3 regions of the Paenarthrobacter sp. AT5 genome follow, and region 2 is predicted to be linked to each of the others. Evidence: riboswitches for the same ligand, from Rfam matches in the RefSeq annotation. Region 2 holds a riboswitch; each other region holds the start of a gene.

Region 1 (9,501 bases), 1.1 Mb from region 2:
ACTCGGGCGTCAGCCGGGGGACGGAGCGCGTGGTGCACGAGGGTCGCGTTCCGGAGCGGGTTGCGGACCTGATGCACGCGCCCCACCAAGAAGGCGACTTCCCGGGCCCCGTGAAATACGGCTACTTGAACGTTGGCGTCGTGGAGCAAGGCCCGGAGGAATGGCTGGGCAAGACTGTCTTTGCACTCCACCCGCATCAGGATTACTTTGTCCTTCCCGCCAGCCAGCTCACTGCCATCCCGGAGGATGTCCCGGCACGGCGTGCTGTACTGACCGGCATTGTGGAAGTCGCCATCAACGCTATTTGGGAAGCCGGCCCGCGGCTTGGTGATCGTGTTGCCGTCATCGGCGGCGGTTTGGTGGGTGGGGTCCTGGCGACGCTCCTGCGCAAGTATCCGCTGGACCGGTTGGAACTCGTGGACGCCGATCCCGGCAAGGAAGAACTAGCCCGGAAGCTCGGCATCCGGTTCGCAGCCCCAACTGAAGCCATGGACGACTGCGACATCGTCTTCCACTGTTCCGCCTCCAACGAGGGCCTCAAGCTCAGCCTCCAACTGGCCGGTGACGACTCGGACGTGATCGAACTTTCGTGGTTCGCCGACAAGGAAGTCACCCTGCCCCTCGGCGAGGACTTCCATGCCCGTCGGCTCAACATCCGCTCCAGCCAGGTGGGCGCCGTAGCCCTCCCAAGGAGGCACCGGAGGACCAACGGCCAACGCCTGCACGAAGCAGCGAACCAGCTGAGGGACCCGCTCTTCGACACGTTCATCACCAGTGAGTGCACGTTCCAGAACCTGCCCAGCACGCTTGTTAAGTTGTTCGAACGGCCCGGTGGTTTCTGCCACGTGGTCGCCTACCCACAGCCGGAGGAATAAGACATGTTCAGCCTGACCGTCCGACGCCATTTCATGGTCGCCCACAGCCTTCCCAGGGAGGCATTCGGCCCGGCCCAGGGCCTGCACGGTGCCACCTTCGTCGCCGAGGTGACGTTCCGCCGTCGTGAACTTAATGACGATGCGATCGTGCTGGACATCGGCGCCGCCGGCGGCATCCTCGAGGAAATCCTCGCCGACCTGAACTACAAGAACCTGGACGAACACCCGGCGTTCAAGGGCAAGCTCTCCACCACCGAAGCGCTCGCCAAGCACATCGCCGACGTTATGGCAGCCCGCATTAAGGACACCGACGACGGTCCCGCGCTGTCCGGCATCGACGTCGTCCTGCGCGAAAACCCCGACGCCTGGGCGGGCTACTCGCTGGAGCTTCCGGGCAACTAGGCCAGGCACGTGGACATCCGCTTCGTCGTCCCGGGCAACGTCCGGCACGGGTCCGGCGGCAACAAGTACAACGCCGCGCTCGCACAGCACCTGACCGCTCTCGGCGCCCAGGTTGAGACAGTAACCGTCGACGGCGACTGGCCGGTGGGCAGCGAAGCGGACCGGAAACGTTTCGCGCAAGCGCTCGACGGCGGCACAACAGTGATTGCCGACGGATTGGTTGCAAGCGGGGCGCCTGATGAAGTGGCCGCCGCCGTCCTTTCGGGAACCAACACCTGGATCCTGTCGCACATGGCATTGGCGGATCACCCGCAACTTGAGGGAAAGGCGCTTGCTGCGGCCAGCGGCGTGATCTGCCCCAGCGAGCATGCGGCCAGCGAACTGCTTACCAGACACGGGGAACTGGAGATCGTCGTTGCAAGGCCCGGAGTTGAGCCGGGGATCATCGCGGCCGGCTCGGATCCGCTGCGTATCGTGGCTGTGTCAGCGTTGCTGCCCAACAAGCAACAGACAATGCTCGTCGAAGCGCTCAGCCAATTGACGGACCTGCCATGGAACGCGGTGCTGGTTGGTTCGCCGGATGCGGACCCGGCCTACGCAGCAAACGTCCGGGCCGCCGTCGAACATCACGGACTGGAAAACCGGGTGACCTTCACCGGTGAGCTGGGCGGGGAAGCCCTCGAAGACCAGTGGCACATGGCTGACCTCAGTGTGCTGATCTCCACATCCGAGGCGTTCGGCATGGTGGTTGTCGAGTCACTGGCGCATGGAGTTCCGGTGTTGGTAAGGCAGGGGACCGGTGCTGTGGAAGCGTTGGGTGGGAGCGGTGCAGGCGCTGCCTTGGATCTCGACGCCCCCGGGGTCCTGGCCGAAACGCTCAGGACGTGGCTCACTGACGCGGAGGTACGCCGGACGTGGCGGGAAGCGGCCTTGGCAGCCCGTGGGCGGCTTCAGAGCTGGGAGACTACCGCCCGGACCGTTTATAAGGCCATCGAGATGACAGTTAATGCCAATCCCGAGGCCTCCGATTGGCATTAAGTGCCATCTCGCGGGCGAACCGGGCTCAGGGCACCCGGTGAGCGGCAAAAAAATCCCTCAGCAAGGCTGAGCATTCTTCCTCGCGCACACCCGCGTAGACCTCCACCCAGTGGTTCAGGCGGCGTTCACGGAGAATGTCGAACACCGATCCGACGGCCCCGGCCTTCTCATCCCACGCGCCGAATACGACCCGCGGAATCCGGGCCAGGACAATTGCACCGGCGCACATTGCACACGGTTCCAAAGTGACCACGAGCGTGCAATCCTCAAGCCGCCATCCGTCGCCGTCAGCTCCGGATTCAGCAGCCCGCCGGCGCAGTGCGGCGGCCGCCTGCCGGATAGCCACAACCTCCGCGTGCGCGGTCGGGTCCCCGTGCGCCTCCCGTTCGTTTCGCCCGGAACCCAGCACGCCGCCGTCGGGCCCCAGGATGACAGCTCCGATCGGAACATCGTCGGTTTCCAAGGCAAGGCGTGCTTCGTCCAGGGCAAGGCCCATCCATGCCAAGTGATCTGCGTGATACGGCTCGGTAGGGCTCATGCCTCAATGATAGTTTTGGGGGATGCGCACACTCGTCGTGGACCACCCGCTGGTCGCTCACAAGCTCACCGTACTGCGGGACAAGAACACCCCCTCACCGGTCTTCCGGCAGCTCACCGAAGAACTCGTGACCCTCCTGGCCTACGAGGCCACCCGCGAGGTCAAGACCCAACCGGTGGAGATTGAAACCCCGGTCACCAAGACCATCGGCACCGCTTTCACCAAGCCCACGCCACTGGTTGTCCCCATCCTCCGCGCCGGACTGGGCATGCTCGAAGGCATGACCAAGCTGGTCCCGACGGCGGAGGTCGGGTTCCTGGGCATGGCCCGCGACGAGGAAACCCTTGACATCATCACCTACGCGGAGCGCCTCCCCGAGGACCTGACGGGGCGCCAGGTGTTCGTCCTGGATCCCATGCTCGCAACCGGCGGCACCCTGCGCGAGGCCATCAAGTTCCTGTTCAAGCGTGGAGCCTCGGACGTCACGTGCATCTGCCTGCTGGCCGCTCCGGAGGGCCTGGCCAAGCTGGAAGAGGAACTCGCCGACGCCAACGTCAACATTGTTCTGGCTTCGATTGACGAGAAACTCAACGAGAAGTCGTACATCGTTCCTGGTCTCGGCGACGCGGGCGACCGCTTGTACGGGATCGCCGGCTAGGCATAGACCCCTATTACTTTCCGTCGTGCCCCGCTAGCCTGTGGCGCATGGACTGGAAACTTGAACTGGTGTTTGTCCCCGTGTCCGACGTCGATCGCGCGAAGGATTTCTACGTCAACAAGGTCGGTTTCAACGCCGATTACGACGAACGACCTTCCGACGGCGTCCGCTTCGTCCAGCTCACTCCTCCGGGTTCGGCGTGCTCCATCGCCATCGGAGAAGGGTTGTCGGACGCACCCCCAGGCACCGCTCCGAGCCTTCAGATGGTGGTGGCGGACATCAACAAGGCCCATGAACAGCTCAAAGCCAACGGGGTGGACGTCAGCGATGTCGACGTCCAGGACTGGGGCCACTTTGTGTACTTCGCCGACCCCGACGGCAATAAGTGGGCGGTGCAGTACCTCCCTCAGCGGCCCAACGGGTAACCAACGCAGGCTCACTGTGCGGCAGGATGGAACCATGATCCTTCCTGCCGCACAGCCCGGTCCGGGACATTCCCGGCAAACCCTCACCGTTCGCGCCGTCCTCTTCGACATGGACGGAACGCTGGTGGATTCGACGGCCGTAGTAGAGCAGGTCTGGCTGGAGTTCGCAGAACGCTACGGGCTTGACTACACCGAGATCCTGCGGACCTCCCACGGCGTCCAGGCCGGCGACACGGTGCGCCGATACGCCCCGGCGGATGCCGACGTCGTTGCCCTCACCGCCGAACTGGGCGAGATGGAACGCAACCGCACTGACGGCATCATTGCCTTGCCGGGAGCTGAGGCCCTGCTCGAAGCTCTTCCGGACGAGGCCATCGCATTGGTCACTTCGGTCGACCGCATCCTCGCCGATATCCGCATGCAGGCCGCCGGACTCGCCATGCCTTCGACGGCGGTTACCGCCGAAGCCGTTACGCGCGGCAAGCCGCATCCGCAGGGATACCTCAAAGCCGCGGCCTTGCTCGGTGCCGAACCGGCCGACGTCGTGGTTTTCGAGGACGCACCCGCAGGCATTGCCGCAGCAAGGGCCGCCGGGATGCGGACAGTGGTTGTGGGCCAGGCCGCCGCGCACCAAGCGGATCTGGAACCCGGCATGTGGCGGATTCCCGACTACTCGGCGGTGACCGTGGAGACCGTGAGGCACGACGACGGCGGCCACGTCATCACGCTGACGTTCTAGCCCTGTTCCACCCGGCCGGGCGGGAGTAGGCTGTGCGCATGTCTGCGTTGCCGGAGGCATACGGTGCTGCATTGGAGCGTGCCATGGTGCACGCCACCAATTGGCTCGCGTCGGTGCCCACCCGTTCAGTCCGCCCACAGTCCGACGCCGACCAGGTCGCCGCAAGCATCCTGCCGCGGCTCCCCGACGAACCTGCTGATGCCGCCGCCGTCGTTGATGAGCTGGCTGCACTGGCCGAACCGGGACTGATGGCCATCCAGTCCGGACGTTTCTACGGCTGGGTCATGGGCGGCACCTTGCCGGCTGCCATGGCGGCGGATTGGCTTGTCTCCGCGTGGGACCAAAACGCGGGCCTGCGCTTTGCCACCCCGGCGGCGGCAGCGATCGAGGAGTCTGCGGCCGATTGGTTGCTTGACCTTCTGCACTTGCCCGCCACCTCCGACGTCGGCTTCACCACGGGGGCCACTACCGCCAACTTCGTCGGGCTTGCCGCGGGAAGGCAGCACCTGATGGACGAGGCCGGCTGGGACCTGGAAGGCCTCGGCCTGTCCGGGGCGCCGAGGATCACGGTGTTCGCGGGGCGGGAGCGGCACGCTGCGGTGGACCTCGCTTTGAGGTATCTGGGCCTGGGGACATGTGTTCCCGTGGACGCAGACAGGGAAGGCCGGATCCTGCCCGACGCGCTCGATGACGCCATGGGAGAGCAACCCGGCCCGGCGATCGTATGCCTCCAGGCCGGCAACCTGCACTCGGGCGCCTTCGATCCCATGGCTGACTCCATCGGAGTGGCCCGCGACCGTGGTGCGTGGGTCCACGTGGACGGCGCCTTTGGTTTATGGGCGGCTGCGAGCCCGAAACTGCGGGAACGCCTGGCAGGTGTGGAGCTCGCCGATTCCTGGGCCACCGATGCCCATAAGACACTCAACGTTCCCTACGATTGCGGCCTGGCAATCGTGGCCCGCCCCGAAGCCATGAGGCGTGCCTTCAGCGTTCATACGAGTTACCTGATAGCGACGGATGCCGGGCCGGGGGACCCTTTCGAGAAAGTTCCGGAGATGTCCCGCCGCGCCCGCGGTATTCCGGTGTGGGCTGCCCTGCGCCAATTGGGCCGGAACGGTGTCATCGACATGGTGGAGCGGTTGGCCGAGAACGCGCGGGCGCTCGCTGACGGCCTATCCTCGATCCCCGGGGTGGAAGTGCTCAATGACGTGGTGTTCACGCAGGTATCGGTGAGTTTCGGGAGCGACGAACGGACGCGCAGGATCACCCAGCGGCTCATGGCAGAAGGCGCCGTGTGGATGTCAGGGTCTTCCTGGCAGGGCCGGAACATCCTGCGGATCTCCGTCAGCAACTGGTCCACGGACGACGCCGATGTGGCGGCGTCGGTGGAAGCAGTCCGGCGTGCGGTGGAGCAGGAACCCGAAGCCTAGTTAAACGCCAACGCCGCCCCCGGTTCCGCCATCCGCTCCTGTAGGTACTGGTGCGTGTGGCGGCAACGGGAGCGGCTTCTCAGGCAACGTCCGGGTTTAGTACCAGTTGTTGGCCAAGTGGAATGCCAAGGCTGCGGACGGCGAACCGTAGCGTTCCTTGATGTAGTTCAGGCCCCACTTGATCTGGGTCTGGTAGTTGGTCTGCCAGTCAGCACCGGCGGAAGCCATCTTGCCGGCCGGCAGCGACTGGACAATGCCGTAAGCACCGCTGGAAGCGTTGGTGGCAGTGGTGCGCCAGTTCGATTCCTTTTCCCAGAGCGTGTTCAGGGCGGTCATTTCACCCGGACCCCAGCCGTAGTTGGCCAGGATGCTGGCAGCGTAGGCCTTTGCGGCGGCAGGATCATCAATGGCCTTGGGGGCTGCAGCGGCGGCAGCAGCTTCTGCGGCAGCCTTGTCCGCAGCGGCCTTGGCGGCGGCGTCGGCTGCAGCCTTCTCTGCTGCTGCCTGGGCAGCAGCAGCCTGCTCGGCGGCGGCCTTGTCAGCTGCGGCCTTTTCTGCGGCAGCCTTCTCCGCAGCAGCCTTTTCGGCGGCGGCCTTGGCAGCTGCGGCCTTTTCAGCAGCGGCGCGCTTTGCGGCCTCAGCCTGGGCGGCGGCTTCAGCGGCAGCGTTCTCGCGGGTCTGCGGGTCCACCTGGACCGAAGCCTGGGTCTGTGCTGCCTGGCTCATCTCCGGAAGGTTGAACGTGGCGTTTGCGGCCTGCCCGAGCGATGCAACGCCCAGCGCGGCTGCGACGACGCCGGCTGCTACCGACATGCGGTGGCCGGTCCTACCCTGGCGGGCAGCGTTCTTCAGGACATTCTGCGACTTGGTCAGGGGAGCGTTGTTTTCGTCACGGTGACGCGCCTCATGGCGCGACTGATCCTTGAATTCAGACATGTGTGATTACCTCTCAGCGCCTGCGGAGTTAGCTGTCGGGTTCGGATGAGGTCATCCGGCCGCGCGTGTAGCTGCGGCTTCACCCCAAGGGCCGGCGCAATGCCTGGCCCGGAGACTCTGGGTCCCCCGTCTCTGCCTCGAAATCAGAACGGAACTCCGGGAAGTGGCAGAGCTCGGCGCATCCCGGGTGTGGGCCAAGGTTGGGGCGACCCACTCGTTCGACGGTACAGGAGGTTCAAGCGAAAGTCACATTTAGGTAACAGAGATCACGACGCCGGTGCGTCGCCTTGCCGGATTCGCCGCGGTGGGGATGTGCCCCAAGGAAGGGCGGGGCAGGATGCGCCACGGCGCCGCGACAATCGGGGGCACTGAGGCTGCGCGGGGGTTCGCAGGTGGCGTTCGGAGCTTTTAGCAGATTGGGAGCCTGAATATCGAGCCTGGCGTCCACTTCGATTGGACAGCATCCGTTTCAGATCGTGAGATTCCGCTGGTCGGGCGCTCGCGGGAATCCAGAGGGGCATCATGCCCCTTTGGTCGAAGAAAGTTCAGTCAGAACGCAATATTTCTGTCCTTAACCGAACAAAACCGCATTCATTTTTGCGATCCGCTGAATTGTGATTTGCGGCACAATACTCGCGCTTATCTCAGAATGTGGACGTTTCCGCCCTTTGTTACTTGCGTGTTGTCATTGTTACGTTGCACACTTCCAATGTGAACAAGAACTCAACAGCACCTGCAGCCGCAGCAATCTTCTCCAGCACACCCGCTGGCGACGAGTCCCGCTGTTGTCGAATGCAAGCCTAACTTCCCACCCCAGAAAAGTTTCAGGCATTCGCCCCCTAGCCCACCGTTGGGCGCCCCTCCCCAAATTCATTGCGGGGACACCAGCATTCGAAGCCGCGATGACGGCTATTCACTTTTGAGGTAAGCACTCCATGTCAGTTGCATCCGGATACGTCCACATCTCCGTCCGTAACGCCAACAAGGCCGCTTCCAACGCCGGCCTCCGCCCCGGTTTCGGTAACCGCCCCGGTTACGCACCCGGTACCCAGGCTGCTGCCCAGCAGGCTCCGGGCTACGTTCCCCAGGGCTACAACCCGAACTCCTACGGACAGTTGCGCGCCGTGCCTGCCGCTACCGAGCCCGCCGCCATGACGGCACCCACTCCGGTGGTGGCCCAGTCCGAGCGTCTCCGGCCCGTGGCCAATGACAACGTAGCCCGCGGATTCGTGCTCTACATGGGCATTGACGAAGAGACCGCAGCTGCTGCCGGGACCTCCATTGCCAAGCTGGCCCAGGAAATCCGTGCTTACGCCCAGTCGCTCGTGACCGGCGCGGAAAGCTATGCCGCCGTCGCCGTTGCTCCCGCCAGCGCACCCGGGTCCGCACTCGACGTCGTACGTTCCACATTCGGTGACCCCACCGTGGCCGCACGCCAGCGCACCGAAGCCGCACGTCCTGCGCCCCAGCAGGAAGCGCGCCCGTCCGGCGTGCTCATCGACCTCGCCCGCCGCGAAGTCCACCTCGACGGCGAATCGCTGAACCTGACGTTCAAGGAATTCGAACTCCTCAACTACCTCGTGGAGAACGGCACCCGCACGGTGGGCCGTGACGAGCTCCTCGAAGGCCTGTGGCGGAACGCCGAGGAAGTCCCCAACGAGCGCACCATCGACGTCCACATCCGTCGTCTCCGCTCCAAGCTGGGCCGCCTCGCCAACACCGTCCGCACGGTCCGCGGCCAGGGCTACCGTTTCTACGAGCACCCCGAGGTCATTGTCTGGGCCGCTCCGGAATACTCGATCTGATCCTGTGACTGCCGAAAGGCGGCACATCCCTCTGCGCCTGCGCTCACTCGAGCAACCACTGCGCTGACGGAATGTGCCGCCTTTCGTTTTGTCTGGTCAGTGAGTATCTGCCTGGCGCGGCTATAAGGTATTTGGATGAGCGACCACCACCTGAGACGGCTTGTGATCATGCGCCACGCCAAGGCGGACTGGCCCGTGGGTGTGCCCGACCATGAACGCCCCCTCGAGGAACGCGGGCACCGCGAAGCCCCGTTGGCCGGAAAATGGTTGTTGAAGCACAAGGTGGTCCCTGACTTCATCCTGTGTTCCTCGGCCCTCCGGACGCGCCAGACGTGCACATGGATCTGCGATGAACTGGGCGAAAAAGCTCCTACGCCCAAGCTCGAGAACGGGCTGTACGCAGCCTCGGCCACAGAGATGCTCGCGGTCATCAACCACGTACCGGACACAGTTACTACGTTGATGGTGATCTCCCACATGCCGGGCGTGCAGGACCTTGCCATGCGGCTGGCTTCCCGGGACTCGGACCACGACGCCTACATGGATGCCGCCACCCGCTACCCGACCAGCGCCTTGACCGTGCTGGAGACGGAGAAGCCTTGGGCTGAGCTCGACGGGCAAGACGCGCGTTTGATCCACTTCAAGGTGCCGCGCC
Region 2 (9,501 bases):
GGGGCCTTCATTGCGGAGACGCTGAAAGCGAAAGGCATTACCTCCTACGTGCTGGTGGGCCACTCCATGGGTGTGCAGTTCGCCATCGAGGCTGCGCTTCATGCACCGGAGCAGGCCTCGCACGTGGTTCTGATGGGTCCCGTGGTGGATTCGAAGCACAAGAACGTACGGCGGCAATCGCTGGCCCTCTTCCTGGATGGGCTCCTTCGCGAAAGTCCGTCCTCCAACTGGATCGTCGTCTCCGACTACTTCCTGTGCGGCCCTCGCTGGTACCTCACCGAGCTGCCCGTGATGATGGAGTACCCCACCGAGAAACGACTCGGCCTTGTTGGGAGCCCCGTGCTGATCCTGCGCGGCAGCCGCGACCACGTGGCAGGACCCGAATGGTCGCTGCGGCTCTCCCGCGCTGTTCCCCAGGGCAGGCTGGTGGAGATTCCGGGGGTGGGACATGTGGCCCAACACATGAGGCCGAAGACCGTTGCGGACGCCATCCGGAGCTTCGTCGCCGCAACGTAGGACCGTACGCAGGCATAGCCTCACGACGGCGGCACGCCCCTTGTTGCGTTGGACGGGACACGGTTAGGCTGGCAGGGCAAGCCAAATAGTAAGTTTGCTTAGAAAGGGGTTTGACCATGACCAGCTATGACCCGGAAGACGATCCGCAGACCTTCGGAGTGTCCGGCGCGGCCGAGCCCGACAGCATCCACGAGGACCCGGACATGAGGCAGGACGAAGACCGCGATCCCGCCGCATCAGCGAACCCGGATCCGGACAACGGCAACGTCACAGGGCTTGAACCCGGCGGCGGAGTACCCCCGGGAGAAACGCCTCCAGCGGAAGACAGCATGAGCATGGACCAAGGGCACGAGGAATAGAGCTCCCCTAGTGCAGCTTGAGGATCTCGCCGAGGTTATAGTCGGCCGGCTCCTCCAGCTGTGAGTACGTGCAGCTTTCAGGAGTCCGGTCCGGCCGCCACCTGCGGAATTGCGTGGTGTGCCGGAACCGGTCTCCTTCCATGTAGTCGTACGCCACTTCGATCACCAGCTCGGGCCGCAGAGGAACAAAAGAAAAGTCCTTGCCGGCACTCCAGCGGCTTTGGGCCCCCGGCATCCTCGAACCAACCGCCGCTCCGGTTTCCTGGCTGGCCCACTCTCCCCAGGGGTGGTCCGCGATCTCCACCTGGTACGGTTCCAACTCGGCCACCAGCGCCTTCCGCTTCGCCATGGGGAAGGCGGCCACCACTCCAACGTGGTGGAGTTTGCCGGAATCGTCATAGAGCCCCAGCAGCATCGACCCCACGACGTCCGCCGTCTTGTGCCAACGGAAACCGGCCACCACGCAGTCCGCCGTCCGTTCATGCTTGGTCTTGAACATCACCCGCTTGTTCGGCTGGTAGGTACCGTCGAGCGGTTTGGACAGCACGCCGTCGAGCCCTGCTCCCTCAAGCTGCACGAACCATTCCTGTGCCCGCTCAAGGTCGGTGACCGCAGGCGTCACGTACACGGGCGGCTCGGCATCGGCGAGCGCCTTTTCCAGCGCAGCACGGCGCTCGGAGAACGGCCGGGCAGTGAGGTCTTCGTCCCCGAGGGCCAGGAGGTCGAACCCGACGAAGGAGGACGGCGTCTTCTCTGCAAGCATCCGGACGCGGCTGTCGGCGGGGTGGATGCGCTGCTGCAGTCCTTCGAAGTCGAGCCGGTTGCCGGAAATAAGGATGATCTCGCCATCCACCACGCATTTCTCCGGCAGGTTCTTCTTCAACGCCTCCACCAGCTCAGGGAAGTACCGGGTCATGGGTTTCTCGTTCCGGCTGCCCAGGATGACGTCATCCCCGTCCCTGAAGACGATGGTCCGGAACCCGTCCCATTTGGGTTCGTAGTGCCCAACCTCAGGAATGTTGGGCACGGATTTGGCGAGCATGGGCGAAACGGGTGGCATCACGGGTAGGTCCATAGCTCATGTCTACCGACCGGTAGACGCCGAAAGCTAGTGCTCACCAGGGATATGTGGACGGTGTGTGGCGCGTCCGTCCGTCAGCGCGGGCGCTGCCGGCCCTCATGTACCGTCCGTTACATTAATGTGACTTTACTTCCCTGCTGCTGTAACTTCGTAGGGCGACCCGTATCTCCGCTGGGCCGCTTCCGGGCTGACGCCGAGCTCTGCCGCATCCCGGAATCCCGCCAGACCCGCGGCAGAGACGGGGGACCCAGAGTTCCCGGGCCTGTTCCCCGCAGGCCCTTGGGGTGAAGCCGCCACGTGCGGCCGGACGGCCTCGTCCGAACCCGACAGCTAACCTCGCAGGCGTTGAGAGGCAAACACCATGTCCCCAACCATGGATCAGCCGCGCCGTGCCCAAGGGGACGGCCAGCCCACCAAGCCAACCGGACGCCGTCGGGCCCAGCCCAGCGGTCCGGCCACCGAAATGGAAAGCACGACGGCGGCACCCGCCACCGCAACCGACCCCACCGCTGCGCCCATGACACGAGCGCAGCGTCGGGCGATGGAACGCGAGCGCGCGGCCCAGGCAGTCGTGGCTCCGGAAGCTGCACCGAGTGCAGAGTCCGTCTCCAAAACCCCCGCTGAATCCCCCACCGAAGAGCCGCGCACCGAAGCCATCCCGGTAGTTGCCGCTCCTCCGCGCTCGGAGTCCACTACGCCCGGGCCGCCCACGGCTGCCATCCCCGTGGTGAAGGCCACGCCGGCGGAGCCTGCCGCTGAGGCCGAGCCCGCGACTGCCGCTATTCCGGTGGTTTCGGCGCACGTTGCCGCCGAGGCCGGGACCGCCCAGCCCAAGACGCCGGCCCGGATCGCCGCTGACGCTACAGCCGCCGCCGGACTGGCCAGTCGCAAGACCGCCCGGGGCCAGCACGACGGCGCACGCCCTGCGGCAGGACGAGCCGCTGCAGGACGCAATGCTGCGAAGTCGGCCTTTGGTTCCTTTGCTTCCTCATCCTTCACCAAGGAACCCCACGCCGTCCTGACCAAGGCAGCGTCCGTGAAGACCATGAGCCAGCGCATGGCGGTGGTCGCCGGAGCACTGGGCCTGGTCCTCACGGTGGGAACGGTAAGCCAAGCCATGGACCTGCCGATCTTCGGCCAGGACACCCAAAACCAGGCCAGTGGCGCTAACAATTCCGGCGAAGGCCGGGCAACGGGCTCGGCCACTCCTGGCCCGACGCCGTCCTACTCCACCGCGTCCTCGACGTCGGCCGCTACGACGGATACCGGGCAGTCCGCAGTCGAAGCAGCCTCTCCGGCAGCGGCAGCACCGCCGTCGTCCACTCCGACGCCGCAGGTTTCGTTGGCCGACCCCAAGTGGGTTCCGTCCAACGCCCCTTCGGCCGTGGTTCCGGTACCGGGCGTGACGTCGCCCGTTCCGAGTCAGCCGGCACCGCCGTCGGACAACATCACGGCGCCTTCGCCCAGCACGACGCCTTCAACGACGACGACGCCAACCACCACCCCAACGCCCACGCCGACGACGACGCAGACTTCCAAGCCGCGGCCCAGCGACTCCCCGAAGCCGGGCTCCGACCCTAAGTCCAGCGCACCGACGGAGGCTCCGAGCTTGGACGTGGACGGCCTGCTCGACGCAGCCAAGGGGGTCCTCAAGTGAGCACCCGCATGCCCCGCACCACTACCCACATCGGCTGGCACGGCCGGTACTGCTGCAGCAGCCGGACGGCCACTTTCCGCCATCGGATGGGCCGCTGGAGCCACCAGCGGTTGCGCCGTTTCTGACGGGCGCCGCAAAAAAGCCAAGAAGGCAGGGACCCGGCAAGGGTTCCTGCCTTCTGTTCTGCCACCTGACTGTTCTGCCACCCGGCTCTTCTGCCACCCGGCTCTTCCGCCCCCGGGTCACGTGATTCGCTACCCCAAGAGCCAGGCGACCACCAGCAAGGCCCCCACGCAGAGCAGTGTGGTCAGGAGGATGACGTCGCGCGCAACAACAGTGCCGCGGCCGTACGGGGAAGCGAAAAGGAACACATTCTGTGCCGTGGGAAGCGCACCCATGATGACCAACGCCAGGAGGTGCTGCCCTTCGAGCCCGAAGACGAACCGCCCCAGCGCCCAGACCACCAAGGGCATCCCCACGAGTTTCAGGAGCGTCGCCACCACGGTTTCCACCCGGCCGTCGCCCTTCTGCAGCGGAGCGCGGCCCGCCAAGGACATCCCGAAGGCGAGCAGCACCATGGGAACGGCAGCTCCGGCCAACATATCGATGGGCCGCTGGACCAGTTCCGGAACCTCCCACCGGGTCAACGCCACCACCACACCCAGCGCTGACGCGATGATCATGGGATTCCCCAACGGCTGCAGCACCACCCGCTTCCAGGGAACTTTCGCCCCTCCGACCACACCAAGGATGGTGACATAGAAGGGCGCCAGGACCAGGAGTTGCACCAGCAGGACCGGGGCAACGTGCTGGGCCGTTCCCACCGCGTAGAGGGAAACGGGGATCCCGATGTTGTTGGCATTGGCATAGCTGCTGGCCATGGCTCCCACGGCCGTTTCGGCAACGGGCCGTCGGAAAAAGAGGAAACTCAGCAGGCAGTACAGGAGGCCCATCGCGGCAGCAGACAGAAGGGCCAGCGGGGCGTCGACGCCGAGCGCGGCCCGTATGTCGCTCCCGGCCACCACGGTGAAGAGCAGCGCCGGGTTGGTGATGTAGAAGGCGGTGCGGGTCAGAGCAGCCTGCACTTCCGGGGCGAGCAGTTTGCACCGGACGGCCAGGTAGCCCACGGCAATGACTGCCGAAATGATGAGGATGCCGGAGACGACGCCGCCCACCCCGCCCCCTTTCGCATTGGTAACAGGTCCCGCTTGGAACGGTTTCCCTAGTTACTAATCCTGTGAGAAACCGCTTTCTAACCCTAAGCGTACGGGCAGGGGCTGTCCATCGGAGTTCATCCTGTGGCGCCTTTAGATTCGTGGCCTGAGCGCCCAGCGCCGGGCCTTCAGCGCGGCGTGAAGCTCCAGCCGGATGGCACCACTGAGGGGATCGGCTCCAATGAGTTGGCGGATCCTGCCGAGCCGGTTGTAAATGCTGCTGCGATGCAGATGGAGTTTGGCGGCGACATCCTGCACCGAACCGTCGTTGTCGTAGAGGAGCTCCAGGACGGGCAGGAGCTCACCGTTTCGATCCTGCCCTTCAAGGGTGCTGTAGTGGACGGATCCCGTATCGTCCCAACCGCCGGGCGCCTGCAGGCGGTCGAAGAGTTGATAGACCCCCACCGACCGGCTGTCCACCAGCTCTCCCAGCGACGGTTCGACAGCCGCAGCCTGGGCAGCCACCTTCGACTGCCGGTACGCTCCCGCAAGCTGCCGGATCACCTGTATTGGTTCGCTGATGCCTAGGATGATGCGGTCCACCGAACGGCCGGCACGCTTGGCCAACTCCAGTTGGTAATGCACCAGCACTTGCGCATGAACGGCCCGGCCGCCCGATTCACGGAAGAGGACCACCGAATGCGTCTCGGTCCCGGCGCTGAAGAGGGCAACATCGACGCCGATGGTGGACTGAAGCGCCGCGGAACGGTGGGTCAAGGTAGCGTCCAAAGGATCGACGCCGGACCCGGCACCACCGGCGTCCAGGATGGTCACCACCTGCCAGGGGCCCTTGCCCTGGATCTCCTTCCACCCGGCCACCGCAGCCACCGCGTTGGATTCCCCTCCACAGGCGGAGAGGAACTCTTGCTCCCTCCGGCGGCGGAACTCTGACTCCGCCGTGTTCGAGTCCAGCAGCAAGGCCGCAAGCAGGTCCAACTCGTCACGAACGCCGGGCAGTTGGGTGAGGATCGCCGTCGCACTTTGCTCCTCAAGGTCCTGCTGCACCCACAGGTAACCGACGCGGAAGCCGCGCACCAACAGCGGTACGCAAACGCGCCCCAGCATGCCCAAGTCAGGGTTGGCCGGAATCACAACGGGACGGACCGCCGTCGCGATACCGTGCGAAAGCTGCCAGGCGCTGACGTCGCTGGGCACACGCTTGCTGAGCAGGAAATTCACCCGGACGCGGTCCGCGTGGGACTGGTTGGAACTGTATGCAAGGAGGACACCGTCAAGGTCCTCAAGGGACAATCCCCTGCCCAGCTTTAGCGCTACGCGTTCGACGAGTTGTTCAACGTCCTGCTGCATCAAGAAAGCGTACCAACAGCAGGCGACACTTGACGCTCCGCTTCTCGACAAATGTCGAGCGCAGCCCTTGGTATTCCGCGGAATCCGCAGCCGGATCCACACCAGTCCATGTCACCTGCCTCACAGCCGGACCTATTCTGGAAGCACAGCCCACAGCACGAAATACCGGCCTTAAGAGGCCGCTGACGATGGAGCCCCAGATGATCATTGGCGTCCCCAAGGAAATCAAGAACAACGAATTCCGCGTAGCCATCACGGCCGCCGGCGTGCACGAGTTCCGCACCCACGGCCACACCGTCCTCGTAGAGCGCGGTGCAGGCCTCGGCTCCGGCATCACCGACGAGGAATACTCGATCGCCGGCGCGGAAATCGTCAACGACGCCGACGATGTGTGGGCCCGCGCGGACATGGTCATGAAGGTCAAGGAACCCATCAAGGCGGAATACCACCGCTTCCGCAAGGGCCTGATCCTCTTCACCTACCTGCACCTGGCCGCCGAGCCCGAGCTCACGGCCGAGCTCATCAACTCCGGCGTCACCGCAATCGCCTACGAAACCGTGCAGGAAGGCCGCACCCTCCCGCTGCTCGCCCCGATGTCCGAAGTTGCAGGCCGCCTCTCCGTGGTGGTTGGTGCTTCTTCCCTCATGGCCCCCGCCGGCGGCAAGGGCATCCTCATGGGCGGCGTCCCGGGCGTCCGCCCGGCCAAGGTTGTTGTCCTCGGCGCAGGCGTTGCGGGAACCAACGCCGCTGCCATGGCATTGGGACTTGGTGCTGATGTGACCATCATGGACATCAACATCAACCGGCTGCGTGAACTGGACGCCCTCTATCAGGGCCGCCTGAAGACCGTTGCCTCCAATGCCTACGAGATCGAGAAGTCAGTTGTCGACGCAGATCTGGTCATCGGTTCCGTCCTGATCCCGGGCGCCAAGGCTCCCAAGCTGGTCACCAACGAACTCGTGTCCCGAATGAAGCCGGGCTCGGTTCTGGTGGACATCGCCGTGGACCAGGGCGGTTGCTTCGAGGACACGCACCCCACCACCCACCAGGAACCGACGTACAAGGTCCACAACTCGATCTTCTACTGCGTTGCCAACATGCCTGGCGCTGTTCCGAACACCTCCACGTACGCACTGACCAACGTCACCCTGCGCTACGCAGTTGCCCTGGCCAACCTGGGCGTCAAGGCCGCCTTCGACCGCGACCCCGCCCTCGCAGCCGGCCTCAACATCGCCGCCGGCCACGTGGCTCACCACTCCGTCTCCGAGGCGCACAACCTGCCCCTCGTTGAGGACTGGCACACCCTGGTCTCCGCCTAACGGCTGAGCAAACCCGGGCAAGAAAAACGGCGGGGTGCTGCTTCTACGGAAGCAGTACCCCGCCGTCGTCTGTTCACCCCGCTGCGCCCCTACCGAGATGGCAGTTAATGCCAATGTTTGAGGGGAACATTGGCATTAATTGTCATCTCGCGGGGGGGGGGCTACTTCGCAGGGTTGGGGGCTACTTGGCGGGGTTGGCCGGAGCCTTGGGGACCTCCGGAACAACATGCGTGGGAACCGGCACCGGGATGTCGGACGGTTCAACCTTCGGTGGATCCAGCTTGGGGAGGTTTTCCGGGCTGACGGGCGGGGCGGGTAGCGGGAGTGCATTTCCCGGAACTGCCGGACGGGCGGGTTCCTTGGCCTGTTCGTTGCCGTTGGGTTTCCCGGGTCCGGATGAGGGCGCTGCTGGGGGCGTGGCTCCGCCTCCCGGAACGGTGCCGGCCGATTCTCCGGGGACGCCCGATGCGGGTTGCGGCGAGTGTGAGTCCTGAACGGGGACGCCTGCCGGCTCTTCCTCGTGGGGCGCCTCGGCAGGAGCCTGAGCGGGCGCAAACTGGTCCACTACCGAGCCAATGGCCGCACCCCAGTGCTGGAATGTTCCCGCGATTCCGCCCTCTTGTGCAGCGGCGGCCGTGGCGCCGCCTGCCAGCGAAACCGCCACGGCAAGTCCCGTGAAGGCTGCACGGCGCTTACGACGGCGGAAGGCCAGTTCGTCGCGGACAGCCGGTCTTGGGGTCGTGCCCGGTTCCGTTGCTGCTGCCGCCGACGCATCCGGTGAAGTGTCGACTGCGGTGAGTACCGCCGTCGTGGTTTCCCGCGCGCCTGCACTGCCGGTCATCAGCGCGCGCACAGCGTCCGACGGCGCCGGATTGGTGGCCGCGAGCGAACGAAGCTCCAGCAGTTCGGTGCGGATGTCCGCAGCATCGTCGACGCCGGAATCTGCCAGGAAGCGGTCAACGGAGGCCTCCGGGCGTTGCCGCTGAGGATGGTTGTTCATGCGTGCTCGTTCCTTTGCGGTGTCCGCTGCGCCAATGCTTGTTTCCTCAACGCGGTCAGTGCCCTGCGTTGCAGTTGCTTGATGGCCCCTTGGGACTTGTCCATGATGGACGCTGTTTCTTCGACGGACAGGTCGGCTACCACGCGGAGTGCCAGGACTTCGCGGTAATCGTCGGGGAGTCCTTCCAAGAGGTGGATAGCCCCGAGGCCGCCGACAGCCTGTTCCTCGGCCGAAGGTGCGCTGCGGTGGTCAAGGTCGGCATCGTAGGGGGCCGCGTCAGGGGTGCGCTCCCGCCGGCGGTAGTGATCCACCATCCGCGCATGGGCCATGGAGAACAACAACGACTTTGCCCCTTGCAGGCCGCCCTGAAGCGTGGGGATCCTGGGGTACAGGGCCAGGAACACATCCTGCGTCACGGCCTCCGCATCCTCCACACCCCGGGCCCGAAGGTATCCGAGGACGGGTCCGGAAAAGGTGTTGTAGGCAGCAGTAAAGAGCAGGCCAGGATCGTCCTGGTCTGCCTGGGCATTCTCTTCAACCAAAGGGTTCAGCACCCGCGGATGCCTCCATCCTGCGCAGCGCAGCGACGCGTTACAGCCCCCAAACCGTTGCGGCTGCCGTCCGTTACGTGGCGGGGCTCCGTGCCTGATCGCTCGGATCCGGCAAGAAGCCCCGCCCTTAAACCGTAGCTGCCTGGTGCTTAGCGGACAGAATCGAGGGCTGCACCGGGGCCTGCCGGCAGGTCCGTGGGAACCTGGGAAGGCAGCGCCGGAGCTGCGGGAACCGCAGGCGTGGCGGGAACTGCAGGAGTTGCCGGAACGGACGGCGTGCCGGGAACTGCCGGGGTAGCCGGAACGGCCGGGACTACAGCCGAAACGGAAGCATCGGCGTCGGCGTTTGCTGTGGCGTCAGCCTTCAGTCCCGCGGCCTTGCCGGCGTCCACAACAGCGGCACAGTGGGCCTCAACCTTGGCTTCGCCACCGGCGTCGATGACCAACGATTCGTAGCCGGGGATCTTGGTGTCCGGCTTCAGCCCGCCGTTGACGA
Region 3 (9,501 bases), 810 kb from region 2:
TGCAGAAGCCCAGTACGACGGCGGAGCGCACGCCGGCAGCGGCGGTCCCGGCAGCGTGGGGAGCCACAGCTTGCCACCACCGGCGGTGCTCGGGGCCGTCGCCGTCGAAGCGGCCGGTCCACGCGGTGGGGGTGACGTCTACGGCGGGGGCGCTGGTTTCCATGGTTTAAGCACACCGGACCCGGACTGCCAATGCCAGCAGTTCCGGGTCCGGACTGTCTGAAATTCCGGATCATGGTCCCCGGAGACGCCGCGAGATGGCATTTGATGACAATGTTTGCGCCGAACATTGTCATCAAATGCCATCTCGGCGAGGAGTTACTTCACCCCGAGCAGTTCCTCCACGGTGCCGATGCCGAAGAACAGCAGGAATGCCGCAGCCACAGCCCACATCAAGGGGTGTACCTCGCGGGCGCGGCCCTGGAACGTGCGGATCAGGACGTAGGAGATGAAGCCTGCGCCGAGGCCGTTGGCGATCGAGTAGGTGAACGGCATGAGGGCGATGGTCAGGAACGCCGGGATGCCGACGCCCCAGTCCTGCCAGTCGATCTTGCCCACCTGCGAAACCATCATGAAGCCCACCACAACAAGGGCGGGCGCAACGGCTTCGAAGGGAACCAGGTTGATCAACGGCGTAAAGAACATGGCCACCAGGAACAGGACACCGGTGACGATCGAGGCCAGGCCGGTCCGGGCGCCTTCGCCAATGCCGGCGCCGGATTCGACGAAGATCTGGTTGGAGGACACCGAAGCTCCGCCACCCACAATCGCGCCGAGCGCATCAACCTGGAGAACGCGGTCCACATTGGGGATGTTGCCGTGCTCATCCACGGTTCCGGCCTCATTGGCCAGGCCCACCATGGTGCCCATGGCGTCGAAGAAGATGCTGAGCAGGATCACGAAGGCCAGCAGGGCGGCACCGATGAAGCCAAGGTGTTCGAAGGCGCCAAAGGGGTTGGCCTTGCCGATCAGGGAAAGGTCCGGAGCGCCCCACTCGGACACTTTGGGCGCCACGAGCGACCAGCCACGGGGGTTGATGGTGGTGCCGTCGTTGCTCGGGCCGATATGCAGGGTGAATTCAAGGATCGCAGCCAGCGCGGTGGAGACGATGATGCCGATCAGGATGGCACCGCGTACCTTGCGCACCACCAGCGCGATGGTGAGGACCAGGCCGACCGCGAACACCAGCGTCGGCCAGCCCAGGAGTTTGCCGTCCACGCCCAGGCCCAGCGGAACGGTGGTTCCGGCGGCGTCGGGGATGCGGCGCACGAAGCCGGCGTTGACCAGGCCGATCAGCGCAATGAAGAGACCGATGCCCACCACGATCGCGGTCTTGAGCGCCTCGGGGACGGCCTTGAAGACCGCGGTCCGGAACCCGGTGAGGACAAGGATCAGCATGGTCAGGCCGGAGAGGACCACCAGGCCCATCATGTCCGGCCATGTCAGGCCCGGGTGCGAGGCGACGGTGACGGCCACGAACGCGTTGACGCCCAGGCCTGTGGCTACGGCAAAGGGATGCTTGGCCCAAGCACCCATGAGGATGGTCAGGATGCCTGCCACGAAGGCCGTGGTGGCGGCGACGGCCGTGAAGCCCAGCGATGCCCCGCTCGAGTCAGCCCCCGACAGTATGAGGGGGTTCAGGACCACGATGTAGCTCATGGCAAAGAAGGTCGCGAAGCCGCCACGGATTTCCCGCGAATACGTGGATCCACGTTCGGAGATCTTGAAGTAGCGGTCGATTGCAGAACCCTGTTTAAGCATGGATGTCTCCGGGGATCGTGTGAGTGTGCTCTCAAATCCTATGCCCGCCCGTGCGGGGAGGCCTGACGATTCGCCTAGTCTGTAAGGAAGCCAACATTAGGAGAAACCGCCCCATGCGCACCATCCGCCCGCTCCTGGCCGCCGTCGTTGCTGCCCTCGCCTTCGCCTCGGCGCTGCTTTTCGGCGCCGCCCCGGCATCGGCGCACGACGCCGCAGAATCCACGAGTCCGGCCAGCGGAGCCACGGTTGCGGAAGTTCCGGCATCGGTCTCCGTCACGTTCAATAACCGGCCGCTGGCTATTGGTTCGGGCATGTCGGTGACCGCGGGCGGGGAGAACTGGGCGGACGGCGCCGTGCAAATCATCGACAACCAGGCGGTCCAAAAACTGCGCCCCGGCGCTCCGGCGGGCCAGTACACGGTGGTTTGGCGCGTCGTCAGCTCCGATTCGCACCCCATCGAGGGCACCTTTACGTTCACGGCAACAGCAGGAAGCACGACGTCGGAGGGGGCCACCGCGGGAGCCTCGCTGTCCGCGTCGGGCCAGGCAGGTTCGGGCACTGTTCCGAGCGCAGGAACTGCGGCCCCCGGAACCCCCGTCAGCGAACCGGCTCCGGACGCCTCCCAGCCGTTCCCGTGGAGCATCGTGGCGTTTGCTGCATTAGCTGTTGCGCTCGTTATTTTCCTGGCCGTTACAGCCCGTCGGAAATTGGCTGCCTCCAATGATGCCGAGGGCGATAAATCCGCGGAATGACGGGGTTTTCTACATACCTGCGAAAATCTCGAAACGGTTACTGCGACACGCTCGACGCCCACTTCTCGTTACTTAAATGTGACTTTGCCGTGATCATCGCGTACGGTAGTACCTGTGCCCGATCCGCATTCGGCGCACTTCCGGCCTGATTGCCTAGCTCTGCCGCAGGTCGGAATCCGTTCGCAGACATACCTACGGCAGAGACGGGGAACCCATTTTAGGCCGCCAATGAGCGCGCCTTGGGGTGAAGCCACGAAGCTTCCGCTGAACAGCGGTGGATAGTGGCCGGGTGACTCCCATCCGAATCCGACAGCTAACCTCGCAGGCATCGGGAGAGGCTCTTTCATGTCTTCACGCATTCTTCGCGGCCGTCGTAAGGCGGACAGCGTACGCCCCAATCCGTTCATCTCCATCTCCAAGGCAGTTGCCAGCAACGCTTCAGGCGCTGGCCGCCAGGCAGCCGTCATCGCTGCAGCTTCGGGTCTTGTCCTGACCGGTTCCATTGCTGCGCACGCTGCCGAAACTCCGGCACAGGCTCCGGTCCAGCGGGACTCCAGCCCCGCCACGGTTGCTGAAACCGTTGCCGAAACCCCCAACAAGGTTGTCACTGCCGCAGCAACGGCCACCGTCAACTTCGAGCGTCCCGCTGTTGCTTCCGTGGCAGCACCGGTCATCGAGAAGCCGGCTCCGGTTGTTGAGGCTCCCAAGAAGGCCGCAGCCAAGGCTGCTGCTCCCGCCGCTACCGCCACGGTTGCTGCTTCCGCACCTGCCGCTGCTGCTCCCGCAGCACCTGCCCCGGCACCCGCTGTTGGCGGCGTCAACGCAGCAATGGTTGCCTCGGCTTACGCCCAGATCGGTGTCATGCAGGACTGCACCGCCATGGTCGAAAAGGCCCTCGGCTCCGCAGGTATCCCGGTGGGCGACCTTGCACCCATGCAATTCATGAACTACGGCAAGGTTGTCAGTGATCCCCAGCCCGGTGACATGATCGTCCAGTCCGGCCACGTTGCCATCTACATCGGCAATGGCCAGGCCATCTCCGGTGGCATCAACGGTAACCAGACCGGCATCCACCCGATCAGCTGGCTGACCGCAACCGGCCCGCTCACGTACGTCCGCGCCGGCGCATAAGCTTCACGCTTCACAAAAAGGCCGGCACCCCGGAGGTTTTCTCCTCCCGGGGTGCCGGTTTTTTGGTTTAAGGCTTTTGGTCTAAGGCCCCTGCTCCAAGAGCCCTGTTTCCGGGCTGCCTTGGTGCCGCTGTGGGGGTTGCCGGGCTTAGGCGATCGCGAGGCCGGGCGCTGCTGGAAGTGCCACCTTCGAAGAGATGGCCTGCCCCACCGCCTTGGCCTGGCGGAGGACTTCCTTGGGGGTTGGCGTGATGAGTTCTCCCACTCCCACCAGATGCATGCCCACCGCGCGCATGGCGGCCACAAGGTTCTGACCAACGGCAATCCCCAGCTCGGCCAGCATCTTGCGTAGCTGGCTCTGCGCGCAACGCGTCACTACAACGTGGTCGGCAAGGAGAATGCCGTGCGCCGTGTGGACGGCCCATTGACGAGGGGATGCGAGGGGAGTTTCTGCAGCCGTGAGCAGGTCCAGCCGGACCGCCTTGGTGGTGTTGCGTACATCCAGGTGGTGACTGGCCGCGTAGTTCCGCAGGTGGCGGAGGATCTGGTTCCGTTCCAGCATGGAAGCGGGATCGGCTACCTCGCAGCGTTGCAGCATGCCGGTATGCACGGAAGGACCCGTCTGTGCGAGTGGGCCGAAGCCGTCCACCACGATCGAGCCCACGCCGTAGCGGCTGAGTTCGCTGGCCACGGCGAGGCCTGAGAGTCCGGCTCCGATCACCACGGTGGTGGTTCGCTCCGTGGCGGAATCAGGCATGAGTGACACTGCGTGGTTCCTCCTTGACGTACGTGCCCAAAGGCAGGATTGGACGCTTCCGGTTCCCCCAAACGGTCGCAAATAAATGGCCGGTATGTGTTCTGGAACACTCTCACCGGCCATTCGGTGACTCGAACACTACAGAACTTTTGGGGCGTTGGGTAGCCTTCCTGACAGCGTGTTATTACTTCTTCCCGGGGCGTCCCGGGAGGGCCTTGAAACCGAGCCCGGACCGTTATGCAGATAGCGGAAAAGCCGCCTTGATTCGCTATAAGCAAACGAGAATAGTTGGCATTGGACGAGGAAGTCCCGTGGCTTCCTCGTTCACGGACATTAGCGCACAACGTGAGGTGTAACACCCCTACGTTGAACCTCTGGCAGAATGGCCGGAACATCAAGCAGCAGGTGGAGAGGCGGGCCCCAAATGGACCAGCACGGTAGTCACGTTGAACATCCCCGCGGCGGTGACGCGGAAGCAGTAGCACCGGGCGGCATCGTGGTTGGAGTGGACGGCTCCGAACACGGACAATGCGCTTTGGTGTGGGCAGCGCGTGAAGCCGAACGCCGGCAACTTCCCTTGCACATCGTGACCGCTTATTCAGTGCCGATCTTCGCCGCCTCAGGGTTGGACGGCGGATACGCAACGGTGGACGACTCGATGATCCGGGAAGGCGCCGAAGCCATCGCCAAACAGGCCATGGAGAAGGTTTCCGGCTACAACATCGACGTTGACGCCTCGGTGGAGAACGGGGATGCCGCCGGTGTCCTGCTGGATCTCTCCGCGGAAGCCGCCCTCTTGGTTTCGGGCAGCCGCGGACGCGGTGGATTCGTCGGCCGTCTGCTGGGCTCCGTCAGCAGCGCGCTGCCGGCCCATGCGAAGTGCCCCACAGTGACGGTGCCGTTGTATTGCGCCGACCGCCTGGGCCAGAGCACCGAGGACAAGCACATCAAGGCCGAACACGCGAAGGCCGGTCCCCGCACTGTGGAGAACATTGTTGTAGTTGGTGTTGACGGCTCCGAACAGGCGCGAGTGGCGGTCCTGGAGGCTGCTGAACAGGCAGAACGCATGGGCGCGAAGCTTCGGGTAGTCTGCGCTGTGCCTCAGTACAGCGGCTCGCTGGCCTGGGTGCCGGCCCCCTTGGACAGGGATGCCCTGTTCGCGGATATCAAGGTCCAACTGGATGCCGGCGTTGCCTGGCTCCGCAGCCATTTCCCGCATCTCACGGTGGAAACCCAGCTGACAGACGGCTCTCCCGTGGACGTCCTGGTGGAGGCCAGCAGGGGAGTTGAACTGGTGGTCCTGGGCACCCGTGGACGCGGCGGGTTCGCCGGAATGCTCCTCGGTTCAACCTCGGACGGCGTGCTGCACCACGCCAAGGGACCGGTCATGGTGGTCCCGGATCGCGAAGACTCCAGGCTTGCGGACAGGCCCAAGTTCGGCCCCATGCTGGGCAACGACTAGGACCTGACGCTTCACGGCGGCATGGACGGTGAAGCGGCGGAAGGGCCGCAGCAGGGCGGGCAAACCGGGAAGGCTTCAACAGCCGGGTACGGTTTCATCCTTCCGTTGGACCGGATTCGTTCAGGCATGCTGGCGGAGGTTGGCGGCAAGGCCGCCAACCTTGGTGAAATGGCCACCGCCGGTTTGCCGGTGCCGCCCGGATTTTGCCTGACGACGGCGGCCTACCGCCGGGCGCTTGACGGCGCAGCGTTGGGTGAGGTGCTGGCTGCCCTGGACGGGACCGACGTCGTTGATTCCTCCCTTGACGAACTCGCCTCCCTTGACGAACTCGCCGTCCGTGCCCGCTCGGTAGTGCTGGCTGCCGGTGTTCCTCCAGAGGTGGCCGAAGAAGTCCGCACGGCGTACAACAGGCTGGGCCCGGATGTCCCGGTTGCTGTCCGGTCCTCGGCCACGGCGGAAGACCTGCCTTTTGCGAGCTTTGCCGGCCAGCAGGACACTTTCCTGAATGTGGTTGGCGTGGATGCCGTGCTGGACGCAGTGAGCCGGTGCTGGGCTTCCCTGTGGACTGACCGGGCGGCGAGTTACAGGACTGCACACGGGATCCGGCATTCGACGGTGGCGCTCGCCGTTGTAGTGCAGCAGATGATCGACGCCGCCACCGCCGGCGTCATGTTCACGGCCAACCCGCTGACCGGGCGTCGGCAGGAGGCGGTCATCGATGCGAGTCCCGGCCTGGGCGAAGCAGTGGTCTCCGGCGCGGTGAATCCCGACCAGTACGTGGTGGATATCCGGAGCCTGCAGATCCTGACGCGCACCATCGGTGACCGTAGAGTCGAGATCCGGCCCCTGCCCGGTGGCGGGACTGAACGGGTTGAACACTCCGGACAGCTTGGAAAGACCGGGCTTGACGCTGCGGCGATCGGGACTGACGGCGAAGTTTCGCGGGTGGAACCTTGCCTCACGGACCACCAGATCCGGGCGCTCGCGGCCTTGGGCGACCGCGTGGAACAACACTACGCAGCTCCGCAGGACACCGAGTGGGCCATGGACCGGGACGGGAAGCTGTGGTTGACGCAGGCGCGGCCCATCACCACCCTGTACCCGCGACCAACAAGGACACCGTCTTCCGAGGGCGAGCATGCGTTCTTGAACTTCAGCCTGGCCCAGGGCCTCACCCGGCCCCTGACGCCCATGGGGCTGGCGGGAATCAGGCTGATTGCTTCCTGCGTCGCCCGCCGGGCCGGCTTTGACGTGCCGGACCCGCGCACGGGCCCTTCGCCGTACTACGAGGCTGGCCAGCGGATCTTCTTCGACATCACTTCAGTGCTTCGGAGCAGGGTGGGCAGGGCCCTTGCGCCCAGGATTTTCGACATTATGGAGGCCCGGTCCGCCGCTTTGATCCGGCGCCTCAGCGAAGACCCCCGGTTCGCCATGACCAACAAGACTCCTTTCAAGCTGATCCGCCATGTGGCTCCTGTTGCAGCGAGATACCGGGTGCCGGAAACGGTCCTTCGGGGTCTGTTCAGGCCCGCAGCGGCCATGAGGCAACTGGATAAGGTCAGCCAAGACTTGAAGGACGCCTTCGATCTTCCCGTCTCCGCCACGAGCCATCAGAGGTTGCAGCATGTGGAGCGAATCCTCGGAGAGCGGATTTTTGCCACAGTTCCCCAGGTCCTGCCCCTTCCGGCACTTGGCTTTGCCCTGCTGGCACTGGTCCGGAAATTGCTGGGTCCCGACGTTTCCTACGACGAACTTCAAACAGTTATTCGTGGCCTGCCCCATAACGTCACCACCGAGATGGACCTTGCGCTCTGGGAGTTGGCGAGCAAGATCGGACAGGACCCGGAAGCAGTTGAGTTCTTCGTTTCCCGTGGCGCCGCAGAACTGGCGGAGGCCTACAAGGCAGGTGGGCTTCCGGCACGTCCGCAAGCCGGTCTTGAGAGGTTCCTTGCCGAATACGGGGACCGGGCCGTCGCGGAGATAGACATCGGGATGCCGCGCTGGTCGGAGGAACCCACCCACATTCTTGGAGTTCTTGGGAACTACTTGCGGCTTGGGCAGGGCGGCGGTGCTCCCGGGGCCGGAGGTTCTCCACGGCAGCCGGAACCCACGCCGCAACCCGACCCGCCCCGGCAGTTTGAAAATGCCGCCACCGAAGCCGAAGACCAGGTTGCACGCCTGGTGGCCCGTGGCAGGACCAAGAGCGCCCTTCACGCCGCGGTGATCCGCTTCGCCCTCGATCGCACGCGCCGCTACGCGGGCCTGCGGGAATTGCCCAAATACAACCTGGTCCTTGGTCTGGCCGAGGTGCGGAGGCACATGGTGCGGATCGGCCGGGAACTGGCAGAAGCAGGGCGTTTGGACGAGGCCGATGACGTCTTCTTCCTGGACTTCGAGGACGTGGAACTCGCCTTGGCCGGAACCCGCTTCCAGCCGGTGGTGGCGGAACGCCGCCAGGATTACGACCGTGAGCTGCAGCGCCGCCACATCCCGCGGATGCTGCTCTCGGACGGAACAGAACCCGAAGCCGTGGTGGATCCCGGAGCCAAAGAGCCAGCGGCCAACGCGTCCGCGGGAGTACTCACCGGCAGTGCGGCATCGACCGGGACAGTGACGGGGCTGGCGAGGGTGGTCATGGACCCGGTAGGAGCCCACCTGGAGCCCGGCGAAATCCTGGTGGCGCCTTCAACCGATCCGGGCTGGACGCCGCTCTTCCTGACGGCAGGAGGCCTGGTCATGGAAATGGGCGGTCCCAACTCGCACGGGGCCGTGGTTGCGCGCGAGTACGGGATTCCCGCCGTCGTGGGCGTCCCCGATGCCACCGTGCGGATCGCAACCGGCCAGCGCATCACGGTAGACGGCGCCTCCGGAACGGTAACGCCCGCCTGAACAGGCACTTCAAAGCCCGGCACGGCACAGCGAATGCAGCTATGCGTGCTGGTGGGATTCGTGCTCCGAGTGGCTCACCGGTTCAAGCTGGAAGGTGCAGTGCTCGGTATCGAAATGACTCCCCAGGCAGGACCCCAGTTGGTCAAGGATGCTGTCCGCGCCGGCGGCGTTGAGAAGTTCGTCTTCCACCACCACGTGGGCCGAGAACACCGGCACTCCCGAGGTAATGGTCCAAATATGGATGTCGTGGGCCTCCACCACTCCGTCCACGGCCAGGATGTGCTCGCGGATCATGTTGACGTCCACTCCCTTGGGGGTGGCTTCAAGCAGCACGTCCACTACGTCGCGGAGGAGGTGCCAGGCGCGGGGGATGATCATGACCGCGATCAGCATGGAGGCGATGGGGTCCGCAGCGCTGAAGCCCGTGGTCATGATGACGACGGCGGCCACAATGACGGCGATCGAGCCGAGGAGGTCGCCCAGGACTTCCAGGTAGGCGCCGCGTACGTTGAGGCTTTCCTTCTGCGCGCCTTGGAGGATCAACAGTGAGACGAGGTTGGCTGCGGCACCCAGAATTGCGGCCCACAGCATGATGTCGGTGTGGATCTCCGGGGTTTCGCCGAACCTGCGGATGGCCTCGATCATGATCACCACCGCGATGACAATCAGGACCAGGGCATTGGCCAGGGCGGCAAGCACTTCGGCCCGTTGGTAGCCGTAGGTGCGTTGATCGCTGGCGGGGCGCGTCGC

The links. Region 2 has a riboswitch for cyclic di-AMP ahead of RI444_RS20095 (hypothetical protein). Riboswitches for the same ligand answer to the same signal wherever they lie in the genome.
Region 1: it holds a riboswitch for cyclic di-AMP, as region 2 does, so the genes downstream of both, RI444_RS03680 (hypothetical protein) here and RI444_RS20095 (hypothetical protein) in region 2, are expected to answer to the same signal.
Region 3: it holds a riboswitch for cyclic di-AMP, as region 2 does, so the genes downstream of both, RI444_RS02200 (NlpC/P60 family protein) here and RI444_RS20095 (hypothetical protein) in region 2, are expected to answer to the same signal.

What each region holds. Positions count from the first base shown of each region.
Region 1 covers NZ_CP136441.1:764,290-773,790, forward strand. Annotated here, with positions in the region: gene RI444_RS03640 (zinc-dependent alcohol dehydrogenase) at 1-875, shown strand, start outside; gene RI444_RS03645 (6-pyruvoyl trahydropterin synthase family protein) at 879-1,277, shown strand; gene RI444_RS03650 (glycosyltransferase family 4 protein) at 1,287-2,315, shown strand; gene RI444_RS03655 (nucleoside deaminase) at 2,341-2,853, opposite strand; gene upp (uracil phosphoribosyltransferase) at 2,876-3,511, shown strand; gene RI444_RS03665 (VOC family protein) at 3,559-3,936, shown strand; gene RI444_RS03670 (HAD-IA family hydrolase) at 3,971-4,675, shown strand; gene RI444_RS03675 (pyridoxal phosphate-dependent decarboxylase family protein) at 4,714-6,105, shown strand; gene RI444_RS03680 (hypothetical protein) at 6,202-7,041, opposite strand; cyclic di-AMP (ydaO/yuaA leader) riboswitch at 7,047-7,200, opposite strand; gene RI444_RS03685 (winged helix-turn-helix domain-containing protein) at 7,977-8,846, shown strand; gene RI444_RS03690 (SixA phosphatase family protein) at 8,982-9,501, shown strand, end outside.
Region 2 covers NZ_CP136441.1:4,319,850-4,329,350, forward strand. Annotated here, with positions in the region: gene RI444_RS20080 (alpha/beta fold hydrolase) at 1-516, shown strand, start outside; gene RI444_RS20085 (DUF6480 family protein) at 633-875, shown strand; gene RI444_RS20090 (ATP-dependent DNA ligase) at 883-1,950, opposite strand; cyclic di-AMP (ydaO/yuaA leader) riboswitch at 2,166-2,313, shown strand; gene RI444_RS20095 (hypothetical protein) at 2,318-3,613, shown strand; gene RI444_RS20100 (hypothetical protein) at 3,606-3,803, opposite strand; gene RI444_RS20105 (AEC family transporter) at 3,868-4,788, opposite strand; gene RI444_RS20110 (PucR family transcriptional regulator) at 4,921-6,135, opposite strand; gene ald (alanine dehydrogenase) at 6,336-7,454, shown strand; gene RI444_RS20120 (hypothetical protein) at 7,636-8,454, opposite strand; gene RI444_RS20125 (RNA polymerase sigma factor) at 8,451-9,008, opposite strand; gene RI444_RS20130 (hypothetical protein) at 9,155-9,501, opposite strand, start outside.
Region 3 covers NZ_CP136441.1:451,017-460,517, forward strand. Annotated here, with positions in the region: gene hutG (formimidoylglutamase) at 1-163, opposite strand, end outside; gene RI444_RS02190 (NCS2 family permease) at 319-1,761, opposite strand; gene RI444_RS02195 (copper resistance protein CopC) at 1,875-2,513, shown strand; cyclic di-AMP (ydaO/yuaA leader) riboswitch at 2,693-2,855, shown strand; gene RI444_RS02200 (NlpC/P60 family protein) at 2,859-3,644, shown strand; gene RI444_RS02205 (FAD-dependent monooxygenase) at 3,792-4,400, opposite strand; gene RI444_RS02210 (universal stress protein) at 4,825-5,862, shown strand; gene RI444_RS02215 (PEP/pyruvate-binding domain-containing protein) at 5,884-8,751, shown strand; gene RI444_RS02220 (cation diffusion facilitator family transporter) at 8,791-9,501, opposite strand, start outside.